Regions from separate parts of the Aeromonas jandaei genome, predicted to be linked through region 1. Evidence: predicted binding sites of a transcription regulator. Region 1 holds the regulator's gene; each other region holds the start of a gene.

Evidence for each region. The regulator sigma-54, encoded in region 1, starts transcription at its own class of promoters, with help from an activator protein. The targets are predictions, from matches to a motif close to TGGCACNGTTTTNGCTT.
Region 2: a site for sigma-54 is predicted at 2,676-2,692, ahead of glnA (glutamate--ammonia ligase). Genes of this name have one in related genera too.
Region 3: a site for sigma-54 is predicted at 4,271-4,287, ahead of flgA (flagellar basal body P-ring formation chaperone FlgA). Genes of this name have one in related genera too.

Annotation. Positions count from the first base shown of each region.
Region 1 covers NZ_CP149571.1:487,893-494,292, forward strand. Annotated here, with positions in the region: gene rapZ (RNase adapter RapZ) at 1-850, opposite strand, end outside; gene ptsN (PTS IIA-like nitrogen regulatory protein PtsN) at 896-1,342, opposite strand; gene hpf (ribosome hibernation promoting factor) at 1,345-1,632, opposite strand; gene WE862_RS02460 (RNA polymerase factor sigma-54) at 1,654-3,093, opposite strand; gene lptB (LPS export ABC transporter ATP-binding protein) at 3,157-3,882, opposite strand; gene lptA (lipopolysaccharide transport periplasmic protein LptA) at 3,886-4,413, opposite strand; gene lptC (LPS export ABC transporter periplasmic protein LptC) at 4,400-4,960, opposite strand; gene kdsC (3-deoxy-manno-octulosonate-8-phosphatase KdsC) at 4,957-5,511, opposite strand; gene WE862_RS02485 (KpsF/GutQ family sugar-phosphate isomerase) at 5,511-6,400, opposite strand, start outside.
Region 2 covers NZ_CP149571.1:1,017,365-1,023,764, forward strand. Annotated here, with positions in the region: gene glnL (nitrogen regulation protein NR(II)) at 1-433, opposite strand, end outside; gene WE862_RS04960 (DUF4124 domain-containing protein) at 514-1,095, opposite strand; gene glnA (glutamate--ammonia ligase) at 1,210-2,619, opposite strand; gene typA (translational GTPase TypA) at 2,971-4,782, shown strand; gene WE862_RS04975 (TrkH family potassium uptake protein) at 5,271-6,400, opposite strand, start outside.
Region 3 covers NZ_CP149571.1:2,433,247-2,439,646, forward strand. Annotated here, with positions in the region: gene WE862_RS11665 (DMT family transporter) at 1-252, opposite strand, end outside; partial or broken gene WE862_RS11670 (peptide ABC transporter substrate-binding protein) at 409-2,046, shown strand; gene yfcE (phosphodiesterase) at 2,057-2,599, shown strand; gene WE862_RS11680 (flagella synthesis protein FlgN) at 2,644-3,060, opposite strand; gene flgM (flagellar biosynthesis anti-sigma factor FlgM) at 3,057-3,386, opposite strand; gene flgA (flagellar basal body P-ring formation chaperone FlgA) at 3,480-4,163, opposite strand; gene WE862_RS11695 (chemotaxis protein CheV) at 4,308-5,219, shown strand; gene WE862_RS11700 (CheR family methyltransferase) at 5,237-6,061, shown strand; gene flgB (flagellar basal body rod protein FlgB) at 6,313-6,400, shown strand, end outside.

The sequences.
Region 1 (6,400 bases):
TCTTGTCGAGGGTGCGGTGGCGGAGCTGCACGTTCTTGCCCAGTGCTCTGAAGGCCGCTGCCAGCCGCTCCGCGATAAAGACCGAACGATGCTGACCGCCGGTGCAACCGATGCCGACCGTCACATAGCTGCGATTGTTGCGCTCAAGATGGGGCAACCAGGTCGCCAGCATGTTTTCGATCTGTTGGGTAAACAGCATCACATCAGCTTGCGCCGCGAGGTAGCTGGCGACCGGTTCATCCTTGCCGGTAAAAGGCTTGAGTTCCGGGATCCAGTGCGGGTTGGGCAGGAAGCGGGCATCGAACACGAAGTCGGCATCCTTGGGTATGCCGTACTTGAAGCCGAAAGATTCGAACACCAGCACCAGCTCGTTCTCTTTCTTGCCGAGCACCCGGGTCTTGATGAGCTCGCTCAGGTCGTGAATGCTGAGGTTGGTGGTATCGATGCGCAGGTCGGCAGTAGAGGAGAGCGGCGCCAGCAGGTGGGTCTCCTGACGGATCGCCTCATCCAGCGACAGCTTGTTGCGCGACAGGGGGTGCAGACGACGGCTCTCGCCATAGCGCTTGAGCAGGGTGCCGTTGTCGGCATCGAAGAAGAAGCTGGCAAATTCAACCCGCCCTTCGTTGCGAACCTGAGCCAGCAGATTCTCCAGTTTTTCCGGGTCACCGGGCAGGTTGCGCACGTCGATGCTGACCGCCAGCTTGTCGTACTGGCTCTCGACCGAGACGATCAGCTGGGGCAGCAGGTTGACCGGCAGGTTATCTACACAGTAGTAGCCCAAATCCTCCAGCACCCGCAGGGCTACCGTCTTGCCGGAGCCCGAACGTCCACTCACCACGATTAACTGCATCTTGTTCCCTCACGCCAAAACGGGTGTGTCATCAGGGCCTGCACATCAGGCCGAGGTCATGATCTGATAGAGCTCTTCGTCGCTGGTAGCCTGACGCAACTGGCGGCAGACCGCCTTGTCGCCCAGCTTGGAAGCCATCAGGGAAAGGGTCTTGAGATGCTGTTTGCACTCGCTCTCCGGTACCAGCAAGGCAAACAGCAGGTCAACCGGTTGATTGTCGATGGAGTCGAAAGGGATAGGTTCGGCAAAGGTCATCAGGATCGCAGTTGGCGGGAACTCATCGTCAATTCGACCGTGGGGGATCGCAATACCGGCACCGATCCCGGTACTACCCATTTTCTCGCGGGCCAGCAAGCATTCAAACAGCGCCTGGCGGGAGGTGCCGAGACGTTCGGCAGCCAGCTCGCTGATGATTTCAAGGGCGCGTTTCTTGCTGGTACATGGGACTGCACTCTTGGTGCAGTCCCGACTCAGTATGTGTTCAAGTTGCATAGTTATTTTTTATTTAACTTATCTTTGTGCTTGATGATCTGCCTGTCCAGCTTGTCGAGCAAGGTATCAATCGCGGCATACATATCGGCATGCTCGGAGTTGGCGAACACCTCGCCACCGCTGACATGCAGTTTGGCTTCGGCAATCTGGTTCAGTTTCTCTACGCTAAGCACCACATGCACGTTGTTGATGTGGTCAAAATGACGCTCGAGTTTGGCAAATTTGTTATTCACATAATCACGCAGAGCTTCGGTGATCTCGACATGGTGTCCGGTCAGGTTAATTTGCATAACATCATCCTTTTGTTTTGCCTAAACCAGGCGTTTGCGCTGATTGGAAGGTGGGATAAACAAGGATTCGCGATACTTAGCGATCGTGCGTCTAGCCACCATAATACCCTGTTCGGCCAGCAAATCCGCGATCTTGCTATCACTTAACGGTTTGGCAGGATTCTCTGCCGTCACCAGCTTTTTGATGAGCGCGCGAATTGCGGTCGATGAGCACTCTCCTCCTCCTTCGGTGTTCACATGGCTGGAGAAAAAAAACTTCAATTCGAAGATACCACGGGGGGTATGCATGTATTTCTGGGTGGTCACCCGGGAGATGGTCGACTCATGCATCTCCACCGCTTCGGCGATGTCGTTGAGCACCATCGGCTTCATTGCCTCTTCACCATACTCGAAAAAGCCCTGCTGCTGCTCGACAATACAGCTGGCTACTTTCAGCAGGGTATCGTTGCGGCTCTCAAGGCTCTTGATGAACCACTTGGCCTCCTGCAGGTGGGAGCGGATGAATTGGGTATCCGTGCTGCTGCGGGCGTTGCGGGCCATGGCGGCATAGGTCTCGTTGACCCGGATGCGCGGGGCAGAATCGGGGTTGAGCTCCACCACCCAGCGGTTCTGGCGCTTTACCACCGAAACATCGGGGATCACATACTGGGAGTCGCTCTGGATAATGCCATTGCCGGGGCGCGGCTCCAGCAGTTGGATCAGATCCAGCACCTCCTTGAGGTCGCTCTCCTTGAGGCGGGTTTTACGGGCCAGAGTGCGATAATCGCGGTTGCCGAGCAGATCCATGTGCTCGAGGATCACCTCTTTGGCTTCGTTGAGCCAAGGGGTCTCGGGGGCATACTGCTCCAGCTGGATAAGCAGGCACTCCTGCACCGAACGGGCGGCGATACCGACCGGGTCAAAATGCTGCACCCGCTTGAGGACAGCCTCCACCTCGTCGAGCTCGACCTCCACCTCGTCACTGCTGACGGCAGCCTGGATATCCTCCAGTGCAACGGTCAGATAACCAGACTCGTCGATGGCATCAATGATGGCGAGCGCGATGGCGGCATCGACATCGCTAAACGGAGTGAGCCGCATCTGCCACAGCAGATAGTCCTGCAGGTTTTCGGTGGTCTCGCCCTGATAGACACTGTCTTCACCGTCGTGGATCGGGCCTGCGCTCTGGGCAGTACCGGCGGAGTAAACCTCATCCCAAGTGGTATCTACCGGTAGCTCGTCCGGCATCTGCTCCTGAGCCATGGCATCGCTGGAGTCGAGTTGGCTGGCATCGACAGCCTCTTGCGGGGCAGTCTCCTGCACGTCGCTCTCTTCCTGCTCCAGCAGAGGATTGCTTTCGAGCGCTTGCTGAATTTCCTGCTGGAGTTCCAGAGAGGAGAGCTGGAGCAGACGAATCGCTTGTTGTAATTGCGGCGTCATGGTCAGGGACTGACCGAGACGCAACTGTAATGTCGGCTTCATCTACGTCGGGATATCCTTATGTTCAGCGAGGCACTGTCACAGAGAATGAAGGCTGCCCCCTTACTATAGACTGAATTGATCGCCCAAATAGACGCGCTTGACCTGTTCATCGGCGAGGATATCGGCCGGGGCACCCTCGGCAATCATCTGGCCGTGGCTGACGATATAAGCCTTCTCGCATACGTCCAGAGTCTCTCTGACGTTGTGGTCGGTAATCAAGACGCCAAGACCCCTATCTTTCAGGTGCTGGATGATCTTCTTGATGTCTATCACAGAAATCGGGTCAACCCCCGCGAAGGGTTCATCCAGCAGGATAAAGCGCGGTTCTGCTGCCAGCGCCCGGGCAATCTCGACCCGGCGCCGCTCACCACCGGAGAGGCTTTGCCCCAGGTTGTCGCGGATATGGGTGATGTTGAACTCTTCCAGCAGCTGCTGAACCTTGTCCTCCCGCTCTTCGCGACTCAGCTCCTTGCGCGTCTGCATCACCCCCATCAGGTTTTCATACACAGTGAGGCGGCGGAAAATTGAGGCTTCCTGCGGCAGGTAACCGATGCCGTTGCGGGCACGCACATGCATGGGCTGCAGGCTGATATCCTGATCGTCAATGGTGATGAGACCGGCATCGCGCTGCACCAGCCCGACGATCATGTAAAACGAGGTGGTCTTGCCGGCGCCGTTGGGGCCAAGCAGGCCGACGATCTGACCGGTTCCAACCTCAAGGCTCACGTCGCTAACCACCATGCGACGCTTGTAACTCTTCTGCAGGCCGACTGCTTTCAATACTGCCATGGCTTATTTTCCCTGCTTCTTCTGGTCGGCGGGCTTGTCGAAATTTTCGACCTGATCGGGCAGGAACACCGTCTTGACCCGCTGGTTCGGGGTCTTGCTCTCGGCAATCATCTTCTGTTTGACGATGTCGTAACGGATCAGGTCGCCGTTGACCTGGCTATCTTCCTGCTTGAGCTGGCCGTTACCGGTGATAGTCACCAGACGCTTTTTCAGCTCGTAACGAATGCTGTCGCCATGAGCGTTGACCGGCTTGCCGTTATCCAGGATCTGGAAGAAGGTGGCTGGTTTACCGTAGGCAGTCATCACCTCGGCTCCTTTCTCACCGGAGCGGGTTACCACAACCTTGTCAGCCTTGATCCTGATGGTGCCCTGATTGATGGTCACATCCTGCTCGAAGGTGATGCGGTTGTCCTGCATCTCGGCCACTTGCTTGATGGCGTCGACATAGACCTTCTCGGTGAAGTCGGACTCCTTGGCGTTGACTGTGCCGCAGAGCATCAGAGCGGCGAGGGCCAGATTAGCGTTTTTCATTGAAATAGATGGCATGACCTTGATCCAGTAGCTCAAAATATTTGCGGTCCAGATGGCCCTTGAGGCCAACCCCTTCGGTCTGGAAATCCTGACCCAAAATGTTCACTTGCCGATTGCTGCGTACGTCCTGTGTCACCAGATCCAGCTCCATATAGGGCGTATCCAGCTTGGAGATAAAGGAGTCCGGCAGCAACCCGTCCAGATGCACCTTGTCCCGCAGAATCACGTTGTCATCGGTATTGAGTACGCCGGTCTCGGCCGTCACCTTCCACTCGGCCTGTCCCTGCTCGTCAAACATGTAGACCACCGGTTTTTCGAAGGTCGCCTGCTCGAGGATCTGGAAATACTCAGCATATCGGGATTCCAGCCGCTCGGTACGCTTGCCGTTGACATCGAACCGGGTGGTCACCAGATCTCTGGCGACAAAATCCGGCTGATAGTGCTCGGTTTTTACCTTGGCCTCGGGCACCAGCTCCACCTTGCCAAGCTGCCAGGCCACCAGAGCGACCAGAAACAGCAGGCCAAACAACAGGGTTTGTCTGCTCATGCCGATACCTCGGGCTGATAATCGTCATGGCCCTGTGCCTGCAGGATGAGATCGCACACTTCGCGCACAGCCCCCATACCGCCGCCAAGCCGGGTCACCATATCGGCACGGCTCAGTACCAGCGGATGGGCATCGGCAACGGCAATACCTAGGCCACAGGCCTCCATCACCGGCAGGTCGATGGTGTCATCACCCATATAGGCGGCCTGTTCGGGTGTCAGCCCCAGTTTGGTCAGCAGCGCTTCAAAATGAGGCAACTTCTTATCAGCCCCCTGCACCACATGGGCCACCCCCAGGCTCTTCATCCGATCGCTGACGATACGAGAGTTGCGCCCGGTAATGATGGCGATCTCGATCCCGGCATTGAGCAGTGCCCGCATGCCGGCACCGTCGCGGGTACAGAAGGTTTTCAGCTCTTCGCCGTTGTTCCCCATGTAGATGAAGCCATTGGAGAGCACCCCGTCCACATCGCACACCAGCAGGCGAATTTGCGCCGCCTTGTCGAACTGGCTGCGCGTCACCGGACCATAGAGGGTCGGTACGTTTTGCATCAAATAACTCCGGCTTTCAGCAGGTCATGCATGTTGAAGGCACCCAGCGGGCGCTTGTCGCCATCCACAACCAGTAATCCGTTGATTTTTCTCGTTTCCATCAGCTTGACGGCTTCTGCCGCCATCATCTCCGGCCCTACGGTAACACAGTTGGCCGTCATGACGCGGCTGATGGGGGTGCGATGAATATCGACCTGCTGGTCGAGAATGCGGCGCAGGTCGCCATCAGTGAAGAGTCCCGCCAGCAGCCCGTGCTGGTCGACCACTGCGGTCATACCGAGCCCTTTGCGGCTCACTTCCAGCAGCGCTTCGCTGATGGTGGCATCGATCCCCACCCGGGGCAACAGCTCGCCACTGTGCATCAGGTCGCCCACTCGCAACAGCAACCGCTTGCCGAGCGAACCACCCGGGTGAGAGAGGGCGAAATCGTCGGCGGTAAAGCCGCGCGCTTCCAGCAGGGCAACCGCCAGCGCGTCGCCCATCACCAGTGTCGCCGTGGTGCTGGAGGTGGGCGCCAACCCGAGCGGACAGGCCTCTTTCTCCACCTTGATGCACAGGTGCACGTTGGCCTCTTTGGCCATGGTAGAGGTCGGGTTGCCGGTCATGCAGATAAGCGGGATTCCGCGGCGCTTGAGCACCGGCAGCAGGGCCAGGATCTCGTCGCTCTCGCCGGAGTTGGAGATGGCGATGATGAGATCGCCGCCGGAGATCATCCCCAGATCGCCGTGACTGGCCTCACCCGGGTGCAGGAAAAAGGCTGGCGTACCGGTACTGGCCAGGGTAGCGGCAATCTTGCTGCCGATATGGCCCGACTTGCCCATCCCGGTGACCACTATCTTGCCACCACAACGGAGCACCATCTCGCACGCCTTGTCGAAGGCGTCGTTCA
Region 2 (6,400 bases), 530 kb from region 1:
TCTTGATTTCGTGGGCGAGACCGCGAACCAGCTCTTTGGCTGCCAGCTGCTGGGCATGCTGCTGCTGCTCCTGACTGATCTTTTTCTGCTGGTCGATCTTGCGAAGCTCCACGACCAGCAGGCGCTGCTCGTGGTCGGCCATGGGAGTAGCACTCAGCTCTACCAACCGCGGTTCTCCCTCTACCACCAGAGTCACTTCGCTATCGGTAAAGCCCTGCCCTGAAACGAGGCACTGTTTCAGTCGTTGCAGGTCGAGGGAGATATGTTCCAGCAGATGGGGCAGTTCAATGCCGATCAGCCGTCGTTCACTGAGAGAGAGCAGCTGCTCGGCGGCAGGATTGACGAACTGGATGCAGAGCCGTTCATCCATCAGGATCACGGCGGTCAGCAAATTATCCAAGAGTGTTTTGGCGTTGTCCGAGCGGGTTGGCACAGGTTTCTCCCTAAAACGGTGCTGTGCACCTGCAATGCACCGATATGGTGCATTGAGTTTACCCGCATCGGTGCGCTATATCACCCCTGGTTGGCTTTGGGGGTGGGTTTGGGAGCCGGATCCACGCTTGCTCTATGCAGGTAAAAGGTGACTGGAGTCGATTTAGCAAGGATCGTACCGTCTTTGGCGAGCAGTTCGAGCTGGGCCTCGTGGGCGCCGCGATCGACGTTTTCGACCCGGATCGAGAGGCTGTTGCTGACAAGGGGAGCCGCTTTGCCATCCAGTGTCAGCCGCACATCATACTGGGTGGGTGGTTTGGGGCTGATCTGGCCCTGGAAGACGATATTGCCGGTGTTGTCGCGCAGAGTGCTGCCCTGTTCCGGTGAAAGCAGGGCGATGACCAGCTTGGCTGCCTCTTTCTTCTTATTGGCATCGACACCGGTCAGGGAGTTGAAGTTCTCCACCTGTACCGAACGGGGGGCTCCGCTTAAGAAGGGGGCCGTGCGCAGATCGACTTCCTTTACCTTCTTGCCGGGAGGAGGGGCATCCGTGTAGTGGGTGACGCCATTGCCATCGACCCAGGAGTAGACCTTGGCGGCATGCGTACCAAATGAGGTCAGCAACAGGAGGGCGACAAGCCCGATGCCATACTTGTTGTTCATCCATCTCTCCTTGACGGTATCTTGCTTAATCCTATCAGAGAAAAAACCCGCCAGATGGCGGGTTTTGTCACGATTGGGCAAGCTGGTCCGATTAACCGGACAGCAGTTTCCGGCTTAGACGGAGTAGTACAGCTCGAACTCCAGCGGGTGCGGGGTCATGCGTACACGGTCAACATCCTGCTGCTTCAGTTCCAGGTAGGAGTTGATGAAGTCATCGCTGAACACGCCGCCACGGGTCAGGAACTCGCGATCGCTATCCAGAGCAGCAAGTGCTTCGTCCAGAGAACCGGCAACGGTCGGTACTTCTGCAGCCTCTTCCGGCGGCAGGTCGTACAGGTTCTTGTCCATGGCATCGCCCGGATGGATCTTGTTGATGATACCGTCCAGACCGGCCATCAGCTGAGCTGCAAAGGCCAGGTACGGGTTGGCTGCCGGATCCGGGAAGCGCACTTCGATACGACGGGCTTTCGGGCTCGGAACCACCGGGATACGGATGGAGGCAGAGCGGTTGCGGGCAGAGTAGGCCAGCATGACCGGTGCTTCATAACCCGGAACCAGACGCTTGTAGGAGTTGGTGGTCGGGTTGGCGAAGGCGTTGATGGCCTTGGCGTGCTTGATGATACCGCCGATGTAGTGCAGCGCCATCTCGGACAGACCGCCATACAGGTCGCCGGCGAACAGGTTGACGCCGTTCTTGGCCAGAGACTGGTGGCAGTGCATGCCGGAGCCGTTGTCACCGAACATGGGTTTCGGCATGAAGGTGACGGTCTTGTTGTAGGCGTGGGCCACGTTGTGGATCACGTACTTCAGCACCTGCACTTCGTCCGCTTTCAGGGTCAGAGTATTGAAGCGGGTAGCGATCTCGTTCTGACCGGCAGTCGCCACTTCGTGGTGGTGAGCTTCAACAACCTGGCCCATCTCTTCCAGCACCAGACACATGGCGGCACGGATGTCCTGGGAGGAGTCAACCGGCGCAACCGGGAAGTAACCGCCTTTCACGAACGGGCGGTGGCCCTTGTTGCCATGCTCATAGGCAGTACCGGAGTTCCATGCAGCTTCTTCGGATTCGATCTTCACGAAGCTGTGGCCCATGGTGTTGGAGAAGGTGATGTTGTCGAACATGAAGAATTCCGGCTCCGGCCCGAACAGCACGGTGTCGGCGATGCCGCTGGACTTCAGGAAATCTTCGGCGCGCTTGGCGATGGAGCGCGGGTCGCGGTCGTAGCCCTGCATGGTGGCAGGCTCCAGCACGTCACACACGATGTTCAGCGTGGTCTCTTCGGTGAACGGATCCAGCTTGGCGGAGGCGGCATCCGGCATCAGTACCATGTCGGATTCGTTGATGCCTTTCCAGCCACCGATGGAGGAGCCGTCGAACATCTTGCCGTCTTCGAAGAAATCTTCATCAACCTGATGGGCAGGGATGGATACGTGCTGCTCTTTGCCCTTGGTGTCGGTAAAGCGCAGATCAACAAACTTGACTTCGTGTTCCTGGATCAGGGCCAAAACGTTCTGGACTGACATGCTAAATAACCTCCGGTGTTAAAACTCTCTGGGTGAATGCGTCGTCGTATTCACATAAGCCAGTATCGTGCCAAGTTTGTGACAGCCTGATTTCAGGGCAATCCCGTCTCGGTGGTTCCCCAAAAGCAGGCAATCTCGACTGGTGTTGCATCAAAATAGTGCGGCCGCGGATCGTTTTGGTGCACTGAAATAGTGCGCAAGATGCGGTCGCACCCCATATAAGCAGGGTTTACAGACGAGGTCTATGATCCAGATCCGTTGTCATGCGCGAATGTACTGCAATTCTGCTAGGCAGATCACAAAGGCAAGAGTACAATTAGCGCCCAATTTTACCCGGTGATTGAGGCGAGAATGTTAGAGAATTTACGCAATATTGCGATTATTGCGCACGTTGACCACGGCAAAACGACGCTTGTGGACAAACTGCTGCAGCAGTCCGGTACCCTGGACCGCTCCACGGAAGGCCAGGAACGGATCATGGACTCCAATGATCTGGAACGGGAACGTGGCATCACCATTCTCGCCAAGAACACTGCGATCCGCTGGAATGACTACCGCATCAACATCGTTGATACCCCGGGTCACGCCGACTTCGGTGGTGAAGTTGAGCGCGTACTGTCCATGGTTGACTCCGTGCTGCTGCTGGTTGACGCCGTTGACGGCCCGATGCCGCAAACCCGTTTCGTGACCCAGAAAGCGTTCGCTCAGGGTCTGAAGCCGATCGTGGTCATCAACAAGGTTGACCGTCCGGGTGCTCGTCCTGACTGGGTAATGGATCAGGTATTTGACCTGTTCGACAACCTGGGCGCGACTGACGAACAGCTGGACTTCAAAGTGGTTTACGCCTCTGCACTGAACGGTTGGGCCACCATGGATCAGGACGTCGAGTCCGAGAACATGGAGCCGCTGTTCCAGGCTATCGTCGACAACGTGGAAGCCCCGAAAGCTGACACCGAAGGCGCGTTCCAGATGCAGATCTCCCAGCTGGACTACAACTCCTACGTGGGCGTTATCGGTATCGGCCGTATCACTCGTGGTCGCGTCAAGACCAACCAGCAGGTCACCATCGTTGGTGCCGACGGCAAGACCCGCAACGGTAAAGTCGGTCAGGTGCTGGGCTATCTGGGCCTGTCCCGTACCGAAGTTGCCGATGCGCAAGCTGGCGACATCATCGCCATCACCGGTCTGGGCGAGCTGAAGATCTCCGACACCATCTGTGACAACGGTGCTGTTGAAGCGCTGCCGCCGCTCTCCGTTGACGAGCCGACCGTGAACATGACCTTCCAGGTCAACACCTCACCGTTCGCCGGTAAAGAGGGCAAGTTCGTGACCTCCCGTAACATTCTGGAGCGTCTGAACCAGGAGCTGGTCCACAACGTGGCCCTGCGCGTGGAAGAGACCGACGATCCGGACAAGTTCCGTGTATCCGGTCGTGGTGAACTGCACCTCTCCATCCTGATCGAAAACATGCGTCGCGAAGGTTACGAGCTGGCGGTATCCCGTCCGGAAGTAATCCTGCGTACCGTTGACGGCGAACTGCAAGAACCGTTCGAAACCGTTACTGTGGACGTGGAAGAAGCGCACCAGGGTTCCGTCATGGAGCAGCTGGGTCTGCGTAAGGGCGAAATGACCAACATGACCCCGGATGGCAAGGGTCGCGTTCGCCTGGACTTCATGATCCCGAGCCGTGGCCTGATCGGCTTCCAGACCGAGTTCATGACCATGACCTCCGGTACCGGTCTGCTGTACCACACCTTCGACCACTACGGTCCGCACAAGGGTGGCAGCATCGGTGAGCGTCAGAACGGCGTGCTGATCTCCAACGCTACCGGTAAGGCTCTGACCTACGCCCTGTTCGGTCTGCAAGACCGCGGTCGTCTGTTCATCGGTCACGCGACCGAAGTGTACGAAGGCCAGGTGATCGGTATCCACTCCCGTTCCAACGACCTGACCGTTAACTGCCTGAAAGGCAAGCAGCTGACCAACATGCGTGCCTCCGGTACCGACGAAGCTCAGGTGCTGACTCCGCCGATCCGCATGACTCTGGAACAAGCTCTCGAGTTCATCGACAACGATGAACTGGTAGAAGTGACTCCGAAGAGCATCCGTATCCGTAAGAAGCTGCTGACCGAGCTGGATCGCAAGCGCTCTGGCCGTGGTTAATCCCATGTGCTGAGTCTCGGTAGCCCTCACGGTTGCTGACGATTCGCTGATAGAAAGGCCCAAACCTCAGGTTTGGGCCTTTTTTTATCTGCGTTGGGTTGCGCGGTTCGGTTGCACCTTGCCTTGTGGATAAGCGCTGCTGCCGGGTGTGACAGGCTCTCAGTGGGCATTCTTTTTGGCGCTGTATCTGGCTTGCTATGGCTGGATGCAGAGGGCGTGTTCTGGAGGCAGGGCTCTGCAGATCGGAAGATGGTCTTACCGGGCCTGCTGGCAGGGGCGGGCTCTTATGGGTGAGCCAAAGCAATCGCTATAAATTTAATTTATGGATTTTGTCTTAATGACCCAGCTTTACCTTATGTGAGCAAAGTGGGCTGCCTGAAGCACTCTGTGGCTCATGCCAGGCCGTTACAGGGCTGTGTCCGATCCGGGGGCATAAAACGCCCGCCACCGGTTGTTATCCACCGGTGGCGGGCGTCGCTGCTTGCGCGTTACTGGCGCCAGAACGAGGGGAAGAAGAGTACGGCGACCGTCAGGATCTCCAGCCGTCCCAGCAGCATGCCGAACGACAACAGCCACTTGGCCGAGTCGGGCAGACTGGCGAAGTTGGTGCTGGGGCCGACCACCGGCCCCATCCCTGGCCCCACGTTGGCAACCGCGGTGATGGAGCTGGAGATGGAGGTGAGGGGATCGAGCCCGATGGCGGCCAGCAGCGCCGCGATCACCAGAATGATGGCGAAGTAGGCCAGCACGAAGGAGATCATCGAGCGGATGATAGCGTCGTTGACCGTCCGGCCGTTGTACTTCTGGGGAAATACGCCGGAGGGGTGCATCAGCTGGCGCATCTGCTTCTTGAACAGGGCAAAGGCCACCTGTACCCGGAAGATCTTGAGACCGCCCGCAGTCGAGCCCGAGCAGGCGCCCAGCGCCAGCAGCACGATGAAGGTGATGCTGGCCAGCGGACCCCAGGTGCCGAAGTCACCGAGGCCAAAGCCCGTGGTGGTGAGTACCGAGACGATGTTGAAGCAGCTGATGCGCAGGGCATCCCAGAAGTCGAACAGGTTCCGCTCCCACAGGTAGAAGGTCATGATGGCGGTGACCCAGACCACCAGCCAGAAGAAGCCGCGCACCTGGGCATCCTTGAACAGGCTGTAATCCCGATGGTTGAGGCTCTGCACGTAAAGCAGGAAGGGCAGGCCACCGAGGAACATGAACAGGGTGCCAATCCAGTGTGCCGAGTTGGAGAAGTGGGACATGGATTGATCGGAGGTGGAGTAGCCGCCGGTGCTGAGGGTGGTCATCGAGTGGTTGATCGCCTCGAACAGCGTCATGCCGCTGGCCCAGTAGGCCATCATGCAGAGCATGGAGAGCACCAGATAGACCAGCACTATGTTGTTGGCCACCGTCTTGGCCCGTGGCGCACTTTTATCCGACCAGTCCGAGCTCTCGGTCTGGAACAGCTTCATGCCGCCGACGTTGAGGTAGGGCAGCACAGCTACCGCCATCACGATAAAGCCGACCCCGCCCAGCCACTGCAGGATGGATCGCCACAGCAGGATGCTGTGGGCCATGTTGTCGAGGCCGGAGAGCACGGTAGAGCCCGTGGTAGTCACCCCCGACA
Region 3 (6,400 bases), 1.9 Mb from region 1:
ACAGGCGTAGAGCGCGGTATCGCCGATAAAGATACCGATCAGTCCGGACAGGGCGAGTAGGGGAAGGGCGCTGCCGGAGAGGGTGTGCCAGCCGCCAGTCAGCAGACTGATGCTGCCAAGCATCAGGCTGACCAGAAACATCCGCCAGCGGCTATAGGCAAACGGGCCCAGATGGCGGGCTGGTTTGACCGAAATCAGGGCGGCAACTGCCCATAAACTGGCCGATGCGAGAGCCAGCCACTCATAACCCATAAAAACTCCCGAAAAAATTAACCCTAAAGACTCCATCTCCGGGGCAAGCCCGATACAATACGGGGCGTTTTCGGGGATAACAAGGGCGGCATCAGGCATTCATCAGGCGCGCCGTCGGCCTTCCCCTCCTGCAGTGGTTTTATTCGAGGTTTTGTCATGAGGTATGGTCTCTTCCCCCGGCTGGCGCAACGCTGGCTTTCTCCGCTTTTACTCGGTGTGCTGGCGTTACCGCCGGCATACGCCACTACGGTGGAGATGGCGCCCCGCTTGTCGGATCGGCAGGTGTTGGTCAAGGGTAATGGCGGTGAACCCGACTCTCTGGATCCGGCGCTGATGCGCAGCGGTTTTCCCGGTGAGGAGGTGTTGGTGGATCTCTTTGAAGGTCTGGTTAGCGAGGATGGCCAGGGACGTATCGTGCCTGCCCAGGCTGCGCGTTGGGAAGTGAGCGAAGATGGCCTCGAGTGGCGGTTTTTCCTGCGCCCCCAGTTGAAGTGGTCCAATGGAGATCCGCTGGTTGCCGATGACTTTGTCTACGCCTGGCGCCGGCTGCTTGATCCTGCCCTCGGTTCCCCCTCGGCGACCTTGCTGCTGACTGCCGGGATCAACAATGCCCAGTCCATCTATGCCGGTGCGCTGGAGCCCGCCAATCTCGGGGTCGAGGCGCAGAGCGAGCAGATCCTGAAGGTTACTCTGGAGCGACCGGTTCCCTATTTCCTGCAGCTCATCAGCCAGCTGCCATTCGTGCCGGTCAATCAGCAGGCGATCGCCCGTTTTGGCAAGCAGTGAACCGAGCCCGGCAAGCTGGTGAGCAATGGTGCCTATCGCTTGGCAAACCGGGTGACCAACGAGCGGCTTGAAGCGGAGCGCAACAGCAATTACTGGAATGATCGCCATACCCGCATTCAGCGAGTCACCTATCTGCCCATCGCCTCACAACATGCCGAGCGTTTGCGTTATGAGGCGGGGGAGATACAGCTGACCAACCGGGTATCGCCCGACTATTACCAGAAGATGAAGCAGAGCGATCCGCTGCGAGTCTGGGGATCGCCGTTGTTGGGCACCTATCTCTACACCTTCAATATGCGCCGCCCCGAGCTGCAGGATGTGCGGGTGCGCCAGGCACTCTCCATGGCCATCGACCGCTATCAGTTGGCCAAGTCGGTGATCGGCCAGGAGGAACTGGCCGCCTGGTCTCTGGTGCCCGATATGCCGGGTTACTCCCACCTCTCTCTCCCTGTTGCACTGGAAGACCAGATGACCCGCCAGGCCAGGGCCGTTGCATTGCTGACCGCAGCCGGTTACAGCAGTGCTCATCCACTTAGGCTGAGCATTACCTACAACACGGCTGATACCCACAAGAAGATAGCCACCTTGATTGCCGGTATGTGGCGTCAGTTGGGGGTTGAGGTCACGCTCAACAATCTGGAGTGGAACAACTATCAGGTCGCCAAGGATAGCGGTGATTTTCTGGTGGCAAGAAGCTTTCTGTTCGGTGATTACGTCGAGCCCTCGGCCATGCTGAACAGTTTCCGCTGCCAGGATCTGCGCAACGAAAGCGGTTACTGCAATCCCGATTTTGATCTGTTGCTGGAACAGGCGGCCAGCACTCTGGATGAGAAGAGCAGGGTTGCACTCTATCAGCATGCCGAACAGCTGCTGATGGAAGAGGCGCCCATCATCCCCGTGTATCATTACAACCAGATGCGACTGGTTGATCCCACTTTGCACGGGCTTCCCAGCCAGAATCTGAAAGGGACGATTGCCACCAAGGATCTCTATTTCGGCCCGCTGTAAGGAGCACCTAATGAAACTTGCCATTATTTCCGACATTCACGGCAGCATCACGGCTCTGGATCTGGTGCTGTCACGGCTGGACACCTGGCAGCCCAACCACTACCTGTTGCTCGGCGATCTGCTCAACCACGGCCCGCGCAATCCCGTGCCTGAAGGATACAACCCGGCTGCAGTTGCCGAGCGCCTCAACGAGCTGGCCCCCTATATCATGGCGGTGCGGGGAAATTGCGATTCCGAAGTGGATCAGATGCTGCTCGCGTTTCCCATCACAGCCCCTTACAACCAGCTACTGGTTGATGGGCGCCGCTGGTTTATGAGTCACGGTCATCTCTACCGCCCCGATGAGGTGCAACTGCCTGCGGACAGTGTATTTTTGAGCGGCCACAGTCATGTTCCGGTACTGGAGCGGCAGGGAGACCAGATCTTGATGAATCCGGGCTCCATCTGTTTTCCACGCGGTGAACTGCCAGCCAGTTATGGCTGCTATGAGGCGGGAGTCCTGAGCGTCAAAAGTTGTGTCGACGGGCGAGAATTACTGCGACTGGTGCTGTAGGTCTTATTGATTGCAGAAAGTGGCAAGGCCTGACTCGTCGAGAGTCAGGCCTTGATACCGAAGGAGCGGGTGCCTGAGCGGGTATTGCCCTTGGCATCGTAGGTGAGGCTGTTGCGATCGCGCAGCTGACTTAAAAAGCTCGCCAGACGGCGATTGGAGACAATGCTGAGCTCCAGCAGTCGACCGTTGAGGTCATTTTGTTCCTGACAGGCATCCAGTTTTTCCCGGATCCTGGTCATCTCGTCAGGATAAGCCGCCAGTTGCTGAGCCAACTCAGGCAATTGGGCCAGCTGTTTATCCAGACTCTCTATTTCAGCAAGCAGCAGCTGTTTTCGCTCGGTGAGTTCGGGCAGGGCCAGTGCCTGATGCTTTTCGAGCAACGAGAACTCCTCTTCCAGAATGCTTTGCATCTGGCTGAGGTGTTCATCCTGGGTGTGCAGTAACGAAGGCAGATCCATCATCCGAGAACTTTGTCCAGATTGGTCTCAAAGCTGAACATCTTCTTGGCCACAGCTTCGCTGTTCACCTGATATTCGCCACTGGCAACGGCTTTCTTGAGCCGCTCGACCTTACTTTCGTTGCCGGTTGAGGCCGCATTGAGATTCTGCTGCATCTTTTGCAATTGTTGGGCCTCGCTGGTCAAGGAGACGGAGTCCAGCTTGACTGCAGCCGCTTTATTTTCGGGCTCTGGCGAAGAAGAGGTGACTGACTTGTTGCCTGTCCCCTGGCTGCTAACGGTGTTTTGCAACCGATTATTCGCCAAGTTGTTGATATTGTTGATGGCCATTTGAGTTACCTTCGTCTGCTTTAAGGTTTGCTTACCTGTTTATCGGTGCGGCAGGTCAAAACTTTAGAAAAAAGTTGGTGATAAACCCGACATTTAAAAAGCGACCGTTACGGCACCGACTGCACTGACTTTTCCTTCGACAGTTTTTCCGGAGCGAATATTAACAAGCTTGATGATCTCTCCGAAGCTGCCATCTTGCAAGGCTCGGGCCATGGTTTTGATCTGGAAGCTGCTATTTTCGGCTGTCAGAGTGACCTGATCACCTTTGCATACTACACATACCTGACTCAAACGGATTGGTTGCCCCGGTTTGATTTCTCGTTTGCTGCGTACGCCGACCAGCATGCTCATGTCGGTCAGGTAGTCGCCGCGGATTAGCGTCTGATCCTGATAACCCAGTTGCAGCTGGCTTTCACTCAATAGGTCGCCTTTGGCAATCGGAGCGTTGACCGTTACATAGGGCTTCTGGATGCTCACTCGTACCGGAAGATAGACATCCCAGGGTTTGTCTTCCTCACATTTCAGGTAAACTGTTGTATTACGGCGAATTTCCATTTTTCCAGGTAAGCTGATGGTCAATAGATCGTCGCAGCGGGTCAATGGAAGTCGCTCATCAAGGGTTGCCGCCGTTACTTCAGCCTTGGCATCTAATGGCACCTCGAGCTGGTTAAACACGAACTCTTGTGCTTTTTCTTGCAAATAGGTGGTGACGTCCGAGGCGTGGCTGGAAGAGATGCTGCCAAAAAAGAGGCTGATGAGTAAAAGTCGGTTAATCATTTTTGCTCGTTGGTCGATAAGTTGTTCACGCATATCACCATATTTAACTATGATTGCTTCAGAATCTGTTCGTTGTCACATCGATAGTCTGACGCAATCCATCACGCATGCATGATTAATGCCAAGCGTTTTTAGGGAGTGTTTATGGCCAGTATCCTGGACTCGGTCAACCAACGTACCCAGCTAGTGGGGCAAAACCGGCTGGAGTTGTTGTTGTTTCGTCTCAATGGACGTCAAAGATTTGGCATCAACGTATTCAAAGTGCGTGAAGTGTTGCAGTGTCCTCCCTTGACCGTGATGCCCAAGTTGAACTCCTGCATTCGCGGGGTAGCGCACATTCGGGGTCAGACTATTTCGGTTATTGACCTGAGCATGGCGATGGGCAAACGTCCCATTGAAGACCTGAGCAAGTGCTTCATTATTATCTCCGAGTACAACCGCTCCATTCAGGGATTTTTGGTCCACTCGGTCGAGCGCATCATCAACATGAACTGGGAATCAATTCTACCGCCGCCGAAGGGCGCAGGCCGTATCAACTACATGACGGCGGTTACCGAAGTGGACGGTGAGTTGGTTGAAATTCTCGACGTTGAACGCATTCTCAACGAGATCTCTCCGGTCTCCACCGAGGTTAGTCAGGAGCTGGTTGAAGCGAGTGTCGAGCACCCCACTCTCGGACGCCCTGTGCTGGTAGCCGATGACTCATCGGTTGCTCGTAAACAGGTTCAGCGCGCACTTGAGGCAATCGGGGTTGAGTGTGTATTGGCAAAAGATGGTCGTGAAGCATTGAACATGCTGCTTGAGATGACCAAGAATGGTCCTATCAAGGAGCAGATTGCCCTCGTCATTTCGGATATCGAAATGCCGGAGATGGATGGTTACACCTTCACTGCCGAGATCCGCAATAATCCCAATCTCAAAGACTTGCATGTTATTCTGCACACATCCCTCAGTGGAGTATTCAACCAGGCAATGGTGCAGAAAGTGGGGGCCAACAATTTTATCGCCAAGTTCCAACCGGATGAATTGGCCAAGGCCGTACAAAACGCACTCTAATAAAGAAGAACAGCTGCATGAAGACACTTTCGGACGACTTATACAAACAGTTCAGCAATTTTCTGGCGGTACAGAGCGGAATCGTGCTGGGTGATAACAAACAGTATCTGGTGAAGAGCCGTCTTTCACCTTTGATGGCTCAGTTTGGCATCGAGAGTCTGTCTGACCTGGTTACCCGTGCAATGAGTGTGCGAGAGCGTGACCTGAAAATGGCAGTGGTAGATGCCATGACAACCAACGAGACACTCTGGTTTCGTGACACCTATCCGTTCCAGTTGCTGACTGACAAGATTTTCCCTGAACTGGGTAAAAGCGGCCGACCCGTCAAGATTTGGTCTGCAGCGTCATCTTCCGGGCAGGAGCCATACTCCATTGCCATGACGGCGCTGGAGCAGCAGATGAAAAAGCCCGGCACCTTGCCTGGTGGTGTACAGATCGTGGGGACGGATATTTCGACCACCATGCTCAACCAGTGCAAAGAGGGTGTCTACGACAGCCTTGCTTTGGCGCGGGGCTTGTCACCTGAGCGCAAGAAGATGTTCTTTGAACCATACGGTGACAATAAAATGCGGGTGGTGGAACGAGTCAGAAAATTGACCACGTTCCGTCCCTTGAATTTACTGGAAAGCTATAGCTTGCTCGGTAAATTTGACATTATTTTCTGTCGTAACGTGCTGATCTATTTTGCCCCAGAAGTGAAGTCAAAGATCCTCAACCAGTTTGCTGCAAGCCTCAATCCGGGAGGATATCTGATGCTGGGGGCATCGGAGTCACTGGCTGGTTTGACTGATCGATTCGAGATGATCCGTTGCAATCCGGGGATTGTTTACAAGGTGAAATAGGCCTTCAATCCGCACTCCAGCTGGATTGACAGAATAGCGGCAATATCACGCCAGAGGGAGGCACAATGCCTCCCTCTTTATTTATACCAGACATGCCAGAAGCCCTCTGTGCGTGGGTTCTCCATCGTCAGCCTGTTTATTGGCGCATTCCGTGCTTCCTGATGATGCAACCCTTTACTTGCGTACCTCTCATTACCTGTCTTTTGTGGCATAGCTCTTGCTTGGAAACAGTATCAAGCAGGAGGTGAGCTATGGCTCTTTCATTCGACAAGGCATTTGGTGTTCATCAATACACGCTGGGGGTTCGTGCCAAGCGTGCAGAAGTGCTTTCCAGCAATA